One region of the Planococcus versutus genome, then DNA from elsewhere that is predicted to be linked to it. Evidence: riboswitches for the same ligand, from Rfam matches in the RefSeq annotation. Region 1 holds a riboswitch; each other region holds the start of a gene.
The links. A riboswitch is a leader RNA that binds a small molecule or an ion and turns the genes downstream of it on or off. The one in region 1 is predicted to bind cobalamin.
Positions count from the first base shown of each region.

Region 1 (4,605 bases):
AGCTCAATGCAACTTTTAACACGATGGACTTTTAAAGAGGAGTGGAACGAAATGACTATTTACGATATCGCTGTACCAAAACCAGACGGAGAAGAATACCTATTAAACGAATACAAAGGGAAAGCTATGCTCATCGTCAACACGGCAACCAAATGTGGATTGCGTGATCAGTTTGAGGACCTCGAAAAACTGTACGAAGAATACAAAGATCAAGGATTGGTTGTTCTTGGCTTTCCATCTAATCAGTTTAAACAAGAAGAAGCTACCGGTGCAGAAGCACAAGAAGTGTGTCAAATGACGTATGGTGTCACTTTTCCCATGCACGACTTGATAAAGGTTAACGGAGAAGATGCACATCCGCTGTTTAGCTATTTAACGAGTAACACAAAGGGATTTCTAACAAGTGGCATCAAATGGAACTTCACGAAATTCTTAGTTGATCAAAACGGCAACATCATTTCACGGTTTTCGCCAAAAGATACACCTCGATCATTTGAAAAAGATATTCAAAAAGTACTCGCCAAGTAAATAATGTAAACACCCAAACCTACCAACAGGTTTGGGTGTTTTTATGAACAAGAATAAATGTGTATCGTCTTTGAGTGGACATGTGACAGCGTGTCATGTTAAACTTTATTTATCAAAAGTGACACAGTGTCACTTGAGTGTTTTGGCTTGAACTAATAAAAAAGTGCTTATGCATTTTGATACATAACAGCAAAACTAACTTTAACGGATTACTTAAAAACAAGGGAGATAATAAAATGAAAACGACTATAGAAGACGACTTACGAAAAATGAAAGACTCTAAAAAAGAAGTCATGAGATTCATGATGGGTTATAAATTTGCATTAGATGAAATCAATACAAAAATCAATATTTTGCAACAAGAGTTCCAATTTGTTCATGACTATAATCCAATAGAAAATGTCAGTTCAAGAGTGAAAACGCCTGAAAGCATTATGAGAAAAGCAGCAAAAAAAGGAATTGAACTTTCTCATTCGGATATTAAAGCGACTATTACAGACATTGCGGGCATTCGAATTACATGTTCGTTTGAGACCGATATTTATCGCCTGAGCGCGATGCTGCAACATCAAGATGATTTGAAAGTTCTTGAAGTCAAAGATTACATTAAAAATCCAAAGTCAAATGGTTATCGCAGTTTGCATTTATTGCTAGTAGTTCCTGTTTTCATGTCGGACCGTGTAGAAGAAGTGTGCGTAGAAGTACAAATTAGAACCATTGCAATGGATTTTTGGGCTAGTCTCGAACATAAAATCTACTATAAATACAACAAAGAAGTTCCAGCTGATATCATTAGAGAGTTAAAAGAATCAGCAGAGTCGGCAGCTCATCTAGATCGCAAAATGGAGAAAATTCAATTGCGCATGAACAAGCTGAAAGACCAAGTCGAAGTCGAAGAAGATTTTTCTGAAATCTTTATCGACAAAGAACGGTTCTATTTGCCAAAAAATTTCACGTTAATCGAACAAACTGACGTGAATCTGTAGAAAGGAAGAGAAAATTGCCAAAGCTAACTTTTTATAACTTATCTATTGAAAAACAGCAGCATTTAATTGATATAGCAAAAGAAGAATTTTCAAATGCGTCTTTATCAGATGCATCAATTGCCAATATTGTTAAAGCTGCTGGGATTTCTCGCGGTAGTTTTTATCAGTATTTTGAAGGAAAAGAAGACCTTTATTTTTACTTACTAAACGGCTATACAGCAGGGCGCAAAAAGATATTTAGAGATATACTTGAAACAAAAAATGGAGATCTATTTCAAGCTATGAGCGAGTTTTACCAGACCACTGTGAAAGAAGAAGAATTGCTCGACTTTAAAAGAAACGTGCTTTTAAATATGACCGAACAAGTTGAAACTAAGTTTATCAAGATTGTTGACGAAGAAGAATCTGAAGAGGAATTCAGAAGAATCAGTAGTTTAATCGATAAGAACAAGTTGAATAGTTCGGACAACAAAGAACTATATCATTTACTTAAAATCATCATGTCGGTGACTATAAGAAATTGGATTGAATATTTTGCTAAAAACTTAACGGTGGAAGAGTCTATCGCTAATTATGAACTAGAATTAAAGTTGCTAGGAACGGGACTTTCACGTGGGTAACAAGAACATTGCTGTTTAATTTTGTGGCTTAATGTGATAAGCTGTATTTCATCGTTGCAGTAATGTAGCAGTAATGGAGTGATTAAAATGAGCAAAGCAAAAGCAAAAGTAAAGAGCGGTACAGGTCAAGGAACCGGTAAAAAAGGCTGGACACGATGGAAAGCTGGAGCTAACAAAGCCAAAAGTTTCAAACCTTATACAAGCAAAAATACGAAAAAAGCAGAAGAACCTAAAACAGAAAAAGAACGAGCTGCTGAATGGGTAGATGCATAAATAGAAAAATTGGATGTCCAAAAGACATCTTTTTTTATTGTTTAAAAATTCTTGTTACTTTGAACGAAATGGAGATTGTTACGAGGTCTTTGGAATCAATAACTATGAAAATTCAAAATCACTTGTTAAACAATTGAAAGTGGTTTATAGTTTATAGATACAACATTTAGTTTTTTTATCTTAAAAATTACTATATATAGTGAAAATCGATAACAAAGGTGCCTGAAAAGGATTAAAAGGGAATCCGGTAATTCCGGAGCTGTTCCCGCAACTGTAGTGCTGACGAGCTTATCATATTCCACTGTCCAATGGGCGGGAAGGAGATAGCAGAGGACGACGCACAAGCCAGGAAACCTGCCTTTGTTCTAAGTTTATAATCTTCTCCGGGAGTTGAGAAGGATAACGAAGATATTCTGCGTAAGCGGCTGTTTTTTGCTGCCGTTATTCGCTATTCTACGTTCTCCAATCCATCCTCTCTAAGAGAATGGGTTTTTTTGTTTTACATAGAAGGAGGAAATGCAATCATGACAGAACCATTAGCAGCGGGTGTAGCAAGAACGATTCAAACAAAATTAGTGTTGCCTCCGGATACGAATCATTTAGGAACGATATTTGGTGGAACGGTACTGGCGTATATTGATGAAATTGCGGCCATTACAGCGATGAGACATAGTGGCAAAGCAGTCGTAACAGCTTCGATTGACACAGTGAATTTCTTATCATCAGCTAAAGTGGGAGACATCTTCATCTTAGAAGGAGTTGTGATTTCAACAGGTAGAACGTCGATGGAAGTGTATGTTAAAGCCGAATGTCAGCAAATTGAAAATGGCAAAAGAAATTTGACCACTACAGCAATCTTAACAATGGTGGCAGTTGACATTGACGGCAAACCGACACCGGTCGCTGGCGTTATACCAGAAACTCTTGCTGAAAAAGAATTATTTAAAAGCGCACAGGAGCGGAAACAACGACGCATGAAAGTGAACGAATTCGCAAAGGAGTTATGCTGATATGAATATGAAAACAGATATAACAGAAATGGACGCAGTAGAAAAAGCGCTCAAGCGAGCAACTGAGGTTTATGGACTAGATACGCGCGAGCTACTAGCGCGAGCATCAAAACTCGCTGAACAAGCAAAAGGCGAGCAATCCTTACTTTATGCATTAAATCGCATCACAATGGACGAGCCAGATTGGACTTACGTAGCGGCAGAGTTGTATGTCAGTGATTTGTATAAGAAAGCCGCAAGCAGTCGCAATTATTCCGCTGCAAAAAAATATGGTGACTTTTATGAGTTAATTAAAGCATTAACACAAGTCGGAATTTACTCAAAAGAGCTCTTAGCTTCGTATTCACAAGAAGAGATTACAGAAATAGGTCAAGAAATCGAGCCGAATCGGGATTTGCTGTTTAATTATATCGGTTTGTTTTTACTGGCTGATCGTTATTTGGCAAAAGACTTTGAAGGCCAGTTGTTTGAACTTCCGCAAGAGCGCTTTTTAGTTATTGCCATGACGTTAATGCAAAACGAACCGAAAGAACGTCGTTTAGAACTAGTAAAAGAAGCGTACTGGGCAATGAGTCATTTGTATATGACGGTAGCCACACCAACTTTATCAAATGCAGGTAAAAGTTTTGGGCAATTGTCTTCGTGCTTTATCGATACGGTAGACGATTCTTTAGACGGTATTTACTTAAACAACTGGGATATCGCACGTCTTAGTAAAGACGGTGGGGCATCGGCATTTATTACGGCAAAGTGCGAGCGTTAGGCTCGGACATTAAAAAATTTAAAGGCAATTCCTCAGGCGTTGTACCTTGGATTCGCTTGCTTAACGATACAGCGGTCAGTGTAGATCAATTAGGTCAGCGTCAAGGGGCTGTCGCGATTTACTTAGATGTTTTCCATAAAGACATTATGAACGGTTTCTTGGATTTGAAAACAAACAATGGCGACGAGCGCCGTAAAGCGCATGATATTTTCACAGGCGTATCGCTTCCAGATTTGTTTATGGAGCGTTTGCAAGAAAAAGACGAAAACGGTCGCAGCATTGGGCAGTGGCACACGTTCTGTCCGCATCAAGTCAAACAAGTGATGGGTTGGAAAGACAAGAATGGCAATGCATTAGGACTCGAAGACTTTTACGATGAAAAAGACACCAAATACTTTAGCGATAAATACCAAGAAGCAGTCGAT
Region 1 is NZ_CP016540.2:3,125,212-3,129,816, reverse strand. It holds gene I858_RS15750 (MarR family winged helix-turn-helix transcriptional regulator) at 1-35, shown strand, start outside; gene I858_RS15745 (glutathione peroxidase) at 52-528, shown strand; gene I858_RS15740 (GTP pyrophosphokinase) at 765-1,514, shown strand; gene I858_RS15735 (TetR/AcrR family transcriptional regulator) at 1,529-2,134, shown strand; gene I858_RS15730 (DUF3934 family protein) at 2,222-2,407, shown strand; cobalamin riboswitch at 2,607-2,783, shown strand; gene I858_RS15725 (acyl-CoA thioesterase) at 2,932-3,417, shown strand; partial or broken gene I858_RS15720 (ribonucleoside-diphosphate reductase subunit alpha) at 3,419-4,605, shown strand, end outside.

Region 2 (4,605 bases), 430 kb from region 1:
CATTCTCGGCTTTCTTTTTTCACAAGTTATTCGTTTTTATGACGACTATCCTTTTGAAATCGCCATATCTGCCTTGCTGTTTTTTGGTAGTTACTTTATCGCTGAACATCTACATGTATCAGGTATCATTGCTGTCGTCGCAGGTGGCTTTGTTTTTAACGATTACGGTGGCAAAATTGGAATGTCTGAAACAACAAAAAGCAACATCAATTCGTTTTGGGACGTTATCACTTTAATCGCAAATTCACTTATCTTTTTAATTATTGGACTCGAAATACGCAATATTGATTTTGATGGTCAATGGATGATTATTTTATTGGCCATTGTGATTGTTCTGGGTGCACGAGTGATTGCGCTTTTCTTGAGTACGATGCCGGCCAAAGAGTTAGATCGCAAAGAACGGATTTTACTAAATTGGGGTGGATTAAAAGGCAGTTTATCAATTGCTCTAGCTTTAAGTCTTCCGATAAGTTTTGAAGGCCGTGAAACGATCTTGTTACTGACGTTTGCTGTTGTTTTGTTTTCGTTAGTAATTCAAGGCTTAACGATCAAACCGCTAATTAAAAAATTAGGTCTTCAAGAAAAATAAAAAATAGAGTAAAGTCGAGCCGATCCTGAAAATAGTGGGGTCGGTTTTGTTATGAAAGGGGGGAAAGTTTGAACTTACCGCCTAAAGATTAAAAGAACTGGTGCAAACAATGGACGTCGTATTGAAAAAACCAAGTGAATCGGGCTATAATGAGAAGGTTATTAGTTGACGGGGAGCGGAAAGACATGCAAAAGACAGTAATAATAAAACTGACGACGACGATCCGCCAGCCGGATGCAGAAGACCAAGTGATGAGATTAGAATCTAGTGGCACGTTGACGGAGAAAAACCAACTGCGCTATCTTCAATATGCAGAGCAGCAGGATGATCTGCATATTCGAACGACGGTTAAACTTCAAGAAGATGAAGCGGTGATTATGAGAAGTGGGGGCTTGCAGATGCGGCTACCTTTTTTATTACATAAAGAACAAACGGGCAATCTAACAAACGAACAAGGGTCATTTATGTTGACGACGAAAGTGCACGAGCTGTTCGTTAGCGATACGCGATTTATGGTCCGATACGATCTCTCGCTGGGCGCGGATTATGCTGGTGAATACGAAATGGAAATACAGTTTATGGAGGCTAAATGATGAACGCAGTAGAAAAAGTACAACATTCGATCAAAACTGCATTTGCAGAAGCAATTGAAAAAGCAGAGTTAACAACAGAAACTGTGGAAGTGCAATTAGAATCACCTAGAGACAAAACAAATGGGGATTACGCGACCAATATTGCCATGCAATTAACGCGGTTGGCTAAAAAAGCACCTCGTGCAATCGCAGAAGCTATCGTAGCGAACCTGGATAAAGATATGGCAAACATTGAGACGGTAGAAATCGCAGGACCTGGATTTATCAACATCACGATCAAAAAAGATTATTTACAAACTGTCATCAAAACAGTACTTGAACAAAAAGCTGAATATGGCCGTTCCACTGCTGGCGCCGGCGAACGCATTCAAGTAGAGTTCGTATCGGCTAATCCCACTGGCGACTTACACCTAGGTCATGCTCGTGGATCTTCAGTCGGTGATTCTTTATGCAACGTATTGGATTTTGCAGGATATAATGTATCACGTGAATATTACATCAATGATGCTGGCAATCAAATCAATAATTTGGCGTTGTCGATTGAAGCACGTTATTTTGAAGCACTGGGTAAAGGCGACAGCATGCCAGAAAATGGCTATCGCGGACAAGACATTAAAGACATCGCGCAAGCATTAGTGCAAGAGCATGGTGACAAATTTAGCGACATGACACACGAAGCGCGTTTTGAAGCGTTCCGTCAACATGGCTTAAAAGTAGAGCTTGCTAAATTGCAACAAGATTTAGCTGATTTTCGTGTTGAATTTGACGAGTGGTATCCAGAATCAGCTCTTTACAAAAATGGCAAAATTGACGAAGCATTGGCTAAATTGCGCGCAAATGGTCACGTATTCGAAGAAGAAGGTGCAACTTGGTTCCGCTCAACAACATTCGGTGACGACAAAGACCGTGTATTAATTAAAAACGACGGTACGTATACGTATTTAATGCCGGATATTGCGTACCATGAAGATAAGTTGCAGCGTGGATTCAATAAGCTAATCAATGTATGGGGAGCTGATCATCACGGGTATATTCCGCGCATGAAAGCAGCAATAGAAGCGCTTGGCTATGACCGTGATACGCTTGAAGTGAGCGTTATTCAAATGGTGCAATTGTACAAAGACGGCGAAAAAATGAAAATGAGTAAACGTACCGGTAAAGCTGTAACCATGCGTGAGCTAGTAGAATTAGTTGGCTTGGATGCTGTGCGTTATTTCTTCGCAATGCGTTCAGGGGATTCCCATATGGATTTTGATTTGGACTTGGCTGTTTCACAGTCAAACGAAAATCCGGTGTATTACTCCCAATATGCGCATGCTCGTATTAGTTCGATTTTACGTCAAGCAGAAGAACAAGGCTTGTTGGCATCAGAAGAGCACTTGAATTTATTGACTTCGGAAAAAGAAATTGATGTCTTGAAGAAAATCGGTGATTTTCCGCAAGTGATTGCAGATGCTGCTAAACAGCGTGCACCTCACCGTATTACGACGTACATTCATGAATTGGCGTCCCATTTCCACAGCTTCTATAACGCCAATAAAGTATTGGATGCGACAAATGTGGAAATGACAAGTGCGCGTTTAGCGTTAATCACAGCTGTAAAAACAACTTTAGCCAATGCATTAAAAACAGTGGGCGTCAAAGCTCCTGAAAAAATGTAAGCGAAAACCGATCATTTGCGTGTATAATGAAACCCAGAAACAAAACTTAATAGCGATTCATAAAGGTGCTTATGTCTAAGAACATGAGTTAAAAGGGAAGCCGGTTCCATTCCGGCGCGGTCCCGCCACTGTATGTGAGAGGAATTTGCAACATGCCACTGAAGCAACGCTTTGGGAAGGTGCAAAAAACCCGTGATCACAAGCCAGGAGACCTGCCTTTATGACAACAAACCCATATGCCTGCGAGGAAAGGCTGGATGCGCATGCTTTTTTATGGCGTCCTTTTAATCTCTCGCAGAATGTTGCGGGGGATTTTTCTTATTCTGATGACAGGAACAATTGAACGCATTTGTTAGTGCATAAAAATGACAACTAAAGGGGATTATATGTATGAAAAAGTTTTGGAAGTTTGGCGCAACAGCAGGAGTAGCAGCCATTATACTGGCAGGGTGCGGGGAGACAACAACACCTGAAAAAGATATTGAAACACCAGCAGAACCACCGACAGAAGTAGCAGAAGTTGAATTTCCAGTAACATTGGTAGACGCCGTTGGCGATGAAATTGTCATTGAAGAAGAACCTGAAGCAATCGTTTCAATGATTCCGTCGAATACAGAAATTGCTTACGAACTTGGATTAGATGAGAAAATTGTAGGGGTCTCGGATTTTGATAATTATCCAGAAGCAACAGCAGACGTTGAAAAAATTGGTGGGCAAGAATTTAATGTGGAAAAAATTATTAGTCTTCAACCAGACTTAGTACTCGCACATGAATCAGGACTGGGTGTGGGCGATGCTGGGTTGCAACAATTGCGTGATGCAGGTCTTGAAGTGTTTGTTGTTCAAAACGCAGAGAGCTTTGATGAAGTATATGATTCCATTTCAACTATCGCACAAGCGACAGGTGCAATGGAAGAAGCAGAAAAAATTGTATCCGAAATGGAAGTACAAGTAGCTGAAATTGAAAAACTAGCAGCAACGATTGAAGAACCAAAAACTGTCTTTTTGGAAGTCGGCAGTCAGCCGGACATCTTCACGACAGGAAGCGGCACATTCATGGATGAAATGCTATCAATAATCAATGCTAAAAACGTAGCTGGCGATTTGGAAGGCTGGATCAGCATGGACCCAGAAGCAATCGTTGCAGCTAATCCAGACGTGATCATCACGACTGAAGGCGGGTATGTTGAAGATGCAGTGGGTCAAATTAAAACACGTGGCGGCTTTGCAGAAGTAACAGCTGTGAAAGAAGACGCTATCTATAGTCTAGACTCGGACATGCTCACTCGTTCAGGTCCACGATTAACAGCCGGATTGATGGAAATGGCGCAGGCAGTTTACCCTGATGTTTTCAATGAGTAAAAACGTTATAGCTTACGGGGTTTCTCTACTAACTTTAGTAGCAACAATTTTATTAGGAGTAACGGTTGGAACGGTATCGATATCACCATCCGTGTTGTGGAATCCTGCCTCCGATGAAGCGGCAGCCAATATTTTATGGAATATCCGTATGCCGCGTGTAATTTTGGCGGGACTTGTTGGAGCAGCACTGGCAATTGCTGGTGCTGCATTCCAAGGGCTTTTAAAAAATCCATTGGCCGATCCTTACACCTTGGGAGTGTCTTCCGGTGCCTCCGTTGGCGCTGTGATGACGCTTTTTTTTGGTATTTCCATCCCATATTTAGGACCGTTTACACTACCCGTGATGAGCATGATGGGCGCATTACTCACTATGTTTGCAGTAATGAGCTTCGCAAAATTA
Region 2 is NZ_CP016540.2:2,691,120-2,695,724, reverse strand. It holds gene I858_RS13560 (cation:proton antiporter) at 1-589, shown strand, start outside; gene I858_RS13555 (YwiB family protein) at 775-1,182, shown strand; gene argS (arginine--tRNA ligase) at 1,182-2,843, shown strand; cobalamin riboswitch at 2,890-3,077, shown strand; gene I858_RS13545 (ABC transporter substrate-binding protein) at 3,234-4,205, shown strand; gene I858_RS13540 (FecCD family ABC transporter permease) at 4,198-4,605, shown strand, end outside.
Region 2: linked by a shared signal. The riboswitch ahead of I858_RS13545 (ABC transporter substrate-binding protein) and the one ahead of I858_RS15725 (acyl-CoA thioesterase) in region 1 are both predicted to bind cobalamin.

Region 3 (4,605 bases), 1.6 Mb from region 1:
CTGGCTTTTGAGCGAGTTGGGCTATGACGCAAAATTGATAGCTGCTACAGTTCGTAGACCGAATGGGACATGGGCAAAATCTGATACGCATGCTGCTATCATTGTAGAACTTGATCAATCTTACTTAGTAGATGTGGGGTTTGGGGACTCGACACTCCATCCAATTTCACTAAACGGTCGACCTCATAAAGATCACAGTGGTTTATATCGTGTTGAATCACGCGAAGATGATTGTTATGACTTGATTCGTCAAACTCGAGATGATGAAAAGACTTTGTACCGATTTTCAACTGTTGCAAAACAACTCGTAGACTTTCATGAAGGGTGTGTATTCAATCAAGTCTCCAAAAATTCTTCTTTCACACACGCTGACTTGGTTACACGTGCAACTCAAGATGGACGAATCACGTTATCTGGCACTCAATTAACACGTTCTGACAATGGTGAAAAACAAAAATCGGATTTAACTTTTGAAGAGAAACAACTTGTGCTAAAGACTGATTTTGGGATTAACCCAGAATCGCTCTATTGAGGAGTTGTTGTCTTCACTCTCATCAGTCTTCTTGAAGTTTTAAAAAACAAACGGAGAAAAAGAAACTCTTTTTCTCCGTTTGTTTTTTTATAGCCTTATGAAACAGCCGCTTTTATCGTTTTTATTTAAATGCTTCAGGATAAACAGTTTCAGCAACTAACTCAACAGCTTCTCCAATTCTTGGTCCAGGACGTGAAGTGATGTCTGCATCTAAGAAAAAGACTTGGTCATTTTGAATAGCTTCGATGTCGCTCCACCCTTGACGCGCTTTAATCTCTTCTATTGGATCGTCTGTATACGAAACCGTTGTTGTAATGATTTTGGGATTGCGCTTAATTACTTCTTCTTCAGAAATTTTCGGCCATCCTTCAAGATCACCAAAAATGTTTTCAACATTTGCATGATTTAATATTTCTTGTTGGAAAGTTTTTTCTCCTGCCGTATAAAGTTCCGGAGAAGGACTAATTTCAAAATATAGTTGTTTTGTTGCATCGATCGATTCAACTTTTTCTTGTACTTTTTCAATTTGTTCTTTGATTGAGTCGTTTACTTCTTCACCTTTATCTTCAAGCCCCATAACCGTTGAAATTTGTTCAATATCTCCATAAACATCTTCAAAAGATTCGGCAGATTCAATAACAAACACTTGAATACCCGCAGCTTCTAATTCTTCATAACCTGTTGGTGCACCTGTCGAATAACCAATCACGACATCTGGATCTAATTCGATAATACGCTCTGCATTAAAAACAACTGAGTCAGAAACTCGTTCAACTTCTGCAGCTTCAGCTGGATATGTGTCATAATCAGTTGCGCCAATTAATTTATCACCAGCTCCAATTTCATACAATATTTCCGTGTTGCTTGGAATTAAAGAAACCACAGTAGCAGGAACTGTTTCAAATGTTAATGCATTGTCTAAGTCGTCAGTAACTGTATAACTTGTTTGTTCTTTTGGTTTAGTTTCGGTTTCTGATTTTTCTGTTGTGTCAGACTGACACGCACTAAGAGTTAATGCCATTACACCGATGGATGCGAACTTAAATAAAGATATTTTCATTAGCTTTTGGTCACTTCTTTCTTTTTTGGTCTCGTTGGATAAGACTTGCTGACAAATGGAATTTCTTCCACGCCATGATGTTGATTAACATACACAGCCATTGTAAACAAAACATTGGCTAGCAGATGCGCATAATTGAAAAGAATTTCAGGCACGTCTCGTTCTACGCTTACTTTATGTAGAGCACGAACGGATTTTTTCGCTTCACTGCGACAGACGTGCAAAACACAAGCAGCATGCGTTCCTTGTGGCAAAACAAAATTGCCAATTTTGTCTCTTGTGAAGTTTACATAATAATCATACATATTACTTAACATTTGCAAATCTTCATCCTGTATAGCCACTTTCCCGCGAACAGAGCCGTTCAAATGATACGCCATGGGTTGTAGTATCTGCAAGTCTCGTTGAATCACTTCAATATCCTTTGTTAATGACAAAGCTTCCCCAATCCGTGTAGTTAACGAGTCGGTTCGAATTTCAAAATCTACAGTTGCTGCAGATTCACGCATAAATGGATAACAAAGAAACCGCATATCTTTTTTCATCTTCTCACCTCACTTTTAGTTGGTGAAAATCACTGCATTGAACGCTCTCCAAACAGCAAAAAGCCGCCCTCAAAAGAGGACGGCGGCATAACTATTTAAAGACATACTCGAGCAGTCAAAAATAGAGACGTGCCGTATGATTCCCTTATCTTCCGAAGAGTAAAAATACGTTCAAAAAAAGGTAGGTCTCCTGGCTTGTGCATCGATTTACTTTAAGAACCTTCCCGTTTAGCTGTTCAATCTAAACAGTGGTGTTTTCTTATTTCATACGCACTTACAGTTGCGGAAACAGCCTCGGAATGTAACCGAGTTCCCTGTTATGCTGACGAATCAGCACCTTTTTTCTGCATGATTATTCACTTTGTTTTAGTGTAGCACATCCTACAAGACAAAAGATGCATTCAAATCATTCCGTTTTCATTTTTTCGTAGTTTCACTTTGCGCGGTTCGGCAAATACGACTCGTTTGTGCCATCTTAAATAAGATGCATGTTCTGGTGATACAGTTATTTTTAAGTTTTTTTTCAACCGATAAATCGAGTAATCTTCCTCGGGAATTTGGCTTGAGATATGGAGACGTCCTCCCCCAGTAAATGCGATATATCCAGCCAAATACAATGCACAATGATTGGCACATAGCAACACACCATTATAGGGATCTAATCGCTCTGATGTTGAACTGTCTTTCCAAGGTTTGGCATGTGTTGCTCTTAGCACTTCTCCAATCGCAATTCCGCAAAGTGGACATTCTCCATTCCAAAGTGGCAATAAACTTTCTCTAAATTGCGCTTTCCCCCGACGCATCTTCGTTTTGATTTCCAGCTCTGCTTCTGCAATTAAACTAAGCAATGGATCATGTCCGGTTTTCTTGATGACTTCCATTGATAATTCCAATTGTTCGACTTCGAGCGTGAAAATATTTAATGAACTTATCAATTCTAACAACTTTATCGCTAATTCTTCATTACACGGATACAAATAACCAGAGTTGCCACCTGCATCTTCTTGAAATGCTGAATACTTCATTGGCAATAACGGTTCAATTTCTTGGAAGAAATTCTTTACGTGCAATGGGTATTCCAATTCTCGGTAAGCAACATAACTGATAAACGCCGCTTCTTCACCTTGATGTTCGTTGAACTTTTTGGGTATTATACTTTTCGTACAATCTTCTTGAACACGACTAATAGCCACTACAAATCCTTTCACATAATGAAAAACGATATCTCCTTTTTTAACTTCTTGCATACGGTTCCAAGAATGTGGCACCATTCCCGATTTATCCATCTGCGGTGTCCAAAGAAGTCCTGCATTTCGCTCTTCGTGGTACGTCTCTCCTTGCATAACAATGAAACTATTCATGAATGGCCTCCTAATAATAATGTTGATCCAATCTAATGACTCCTATGTAGTAAAACAATTTAATCAAACCCAAACCTCTTCTTCTATTTTAACTCAATTTCAAAGCTTTTGTTGGGTTTAAGAAAAGCGTAAGCGCCCGTGTAGGTCCGACAAGCGCTGGAAGCTTTACCGGCAATGGCGTTTTTCAGCCATTGTGGTAAAGCTGAAGCGACTCGAGGACCTAGGCGCTGAAGCTGGACACTCAAAAGCACAAGCGCCCGTGTAGGTCCGACAAGCGCTGGAAGCTTTACCGGCAATGGCGTTTTTCAGCCATTGTGGTAAAGCTGAAGCGACTCGAGGACCTGGGCGCTGAAGCTGGACACTCAAAAGCGTAAGCGCCCGTGTAGATCCGACAAGCGCCGTCACACAAAAACAGCCACTACACTTCAGCGACTGTTTTACCATTTCCCTATATTCCTCATATACGATTTACTAAAGACCCGTTCACTTATTTCAAAATAAGCGGTCACATGATTTCTTACATTGTGCTTAAATTCATACATTGAACTAGCCGCCTCGCCAATCAACTGCTCTAGACTTTTATACCTTGTACTTATACTAATCCTCATTGACACCGTCAGTTTATCCCCTGGCTGTAATTCTTTTTACACAAAAAGATAAAGCGCTATTTGATGACTTTCTTTATTTGCGATTAAGCCCATCGCTAAAAAATCAACTCCTGTAAAAAACAGCATGGCAACAAGGATGAATTTTGGTCAATTTCAACTATTCTTTGCTCAACGATCTTTTTTATACTAATTTTGACATGTATAGTTCATTTACAAACTCTCCATTAATCTTCAACGAATGACGTTTGATTCCTTCGATTTCGAATCCTGTTTTTTCATACAAAGAAATAGCTGCTAGATTAGATTCAATCACTGTCAGTTCCATACGGCGAATATTCTTCTCACACGCCCAAAACTCTACTTTCTTAAGTAGTTTTAAACCAATTCTTTTGCCACGCTGTCTTTCATGAATACTCATTGCAATATACACAGCATGACGCTTTCGATTTATTTCTTCTCCTATCGCAAACAAATAACCAACTAACTTGCATTCCAGTTC
Region 3 is NZ_CP016540.2:1,541,104-1,545,708, reverse strand. It holds gene I858_RS07855 (arylamine N-acetyltransferase family protein) at 1-532, shown strand, start outside; gene I858_RS07850 (ABC transporter substrate-binding protein) at 654-1,592, opposite strand; gene I858_RS07845 (hypothetical protein) at 1,592-2,137, opposite strand; cobalamin riboswitch at 2,301-2,494, opposite strand; gene I858_RS07840 (HNH endonuclease) at 2,539-3,498, opposite strand; gene I858_RS07835 (GNAT family N-acetyltransferase) at 4,288-4,605, opposite strand, start outside.
Region 3: linked by a shared signal. The riboswitch ahead of I858_RS07845 (hypothetical protein) and the one ahead of I858_RS15725 (acyl-CoA thioesterase) in region 1 are both predicted to bind cobalamin.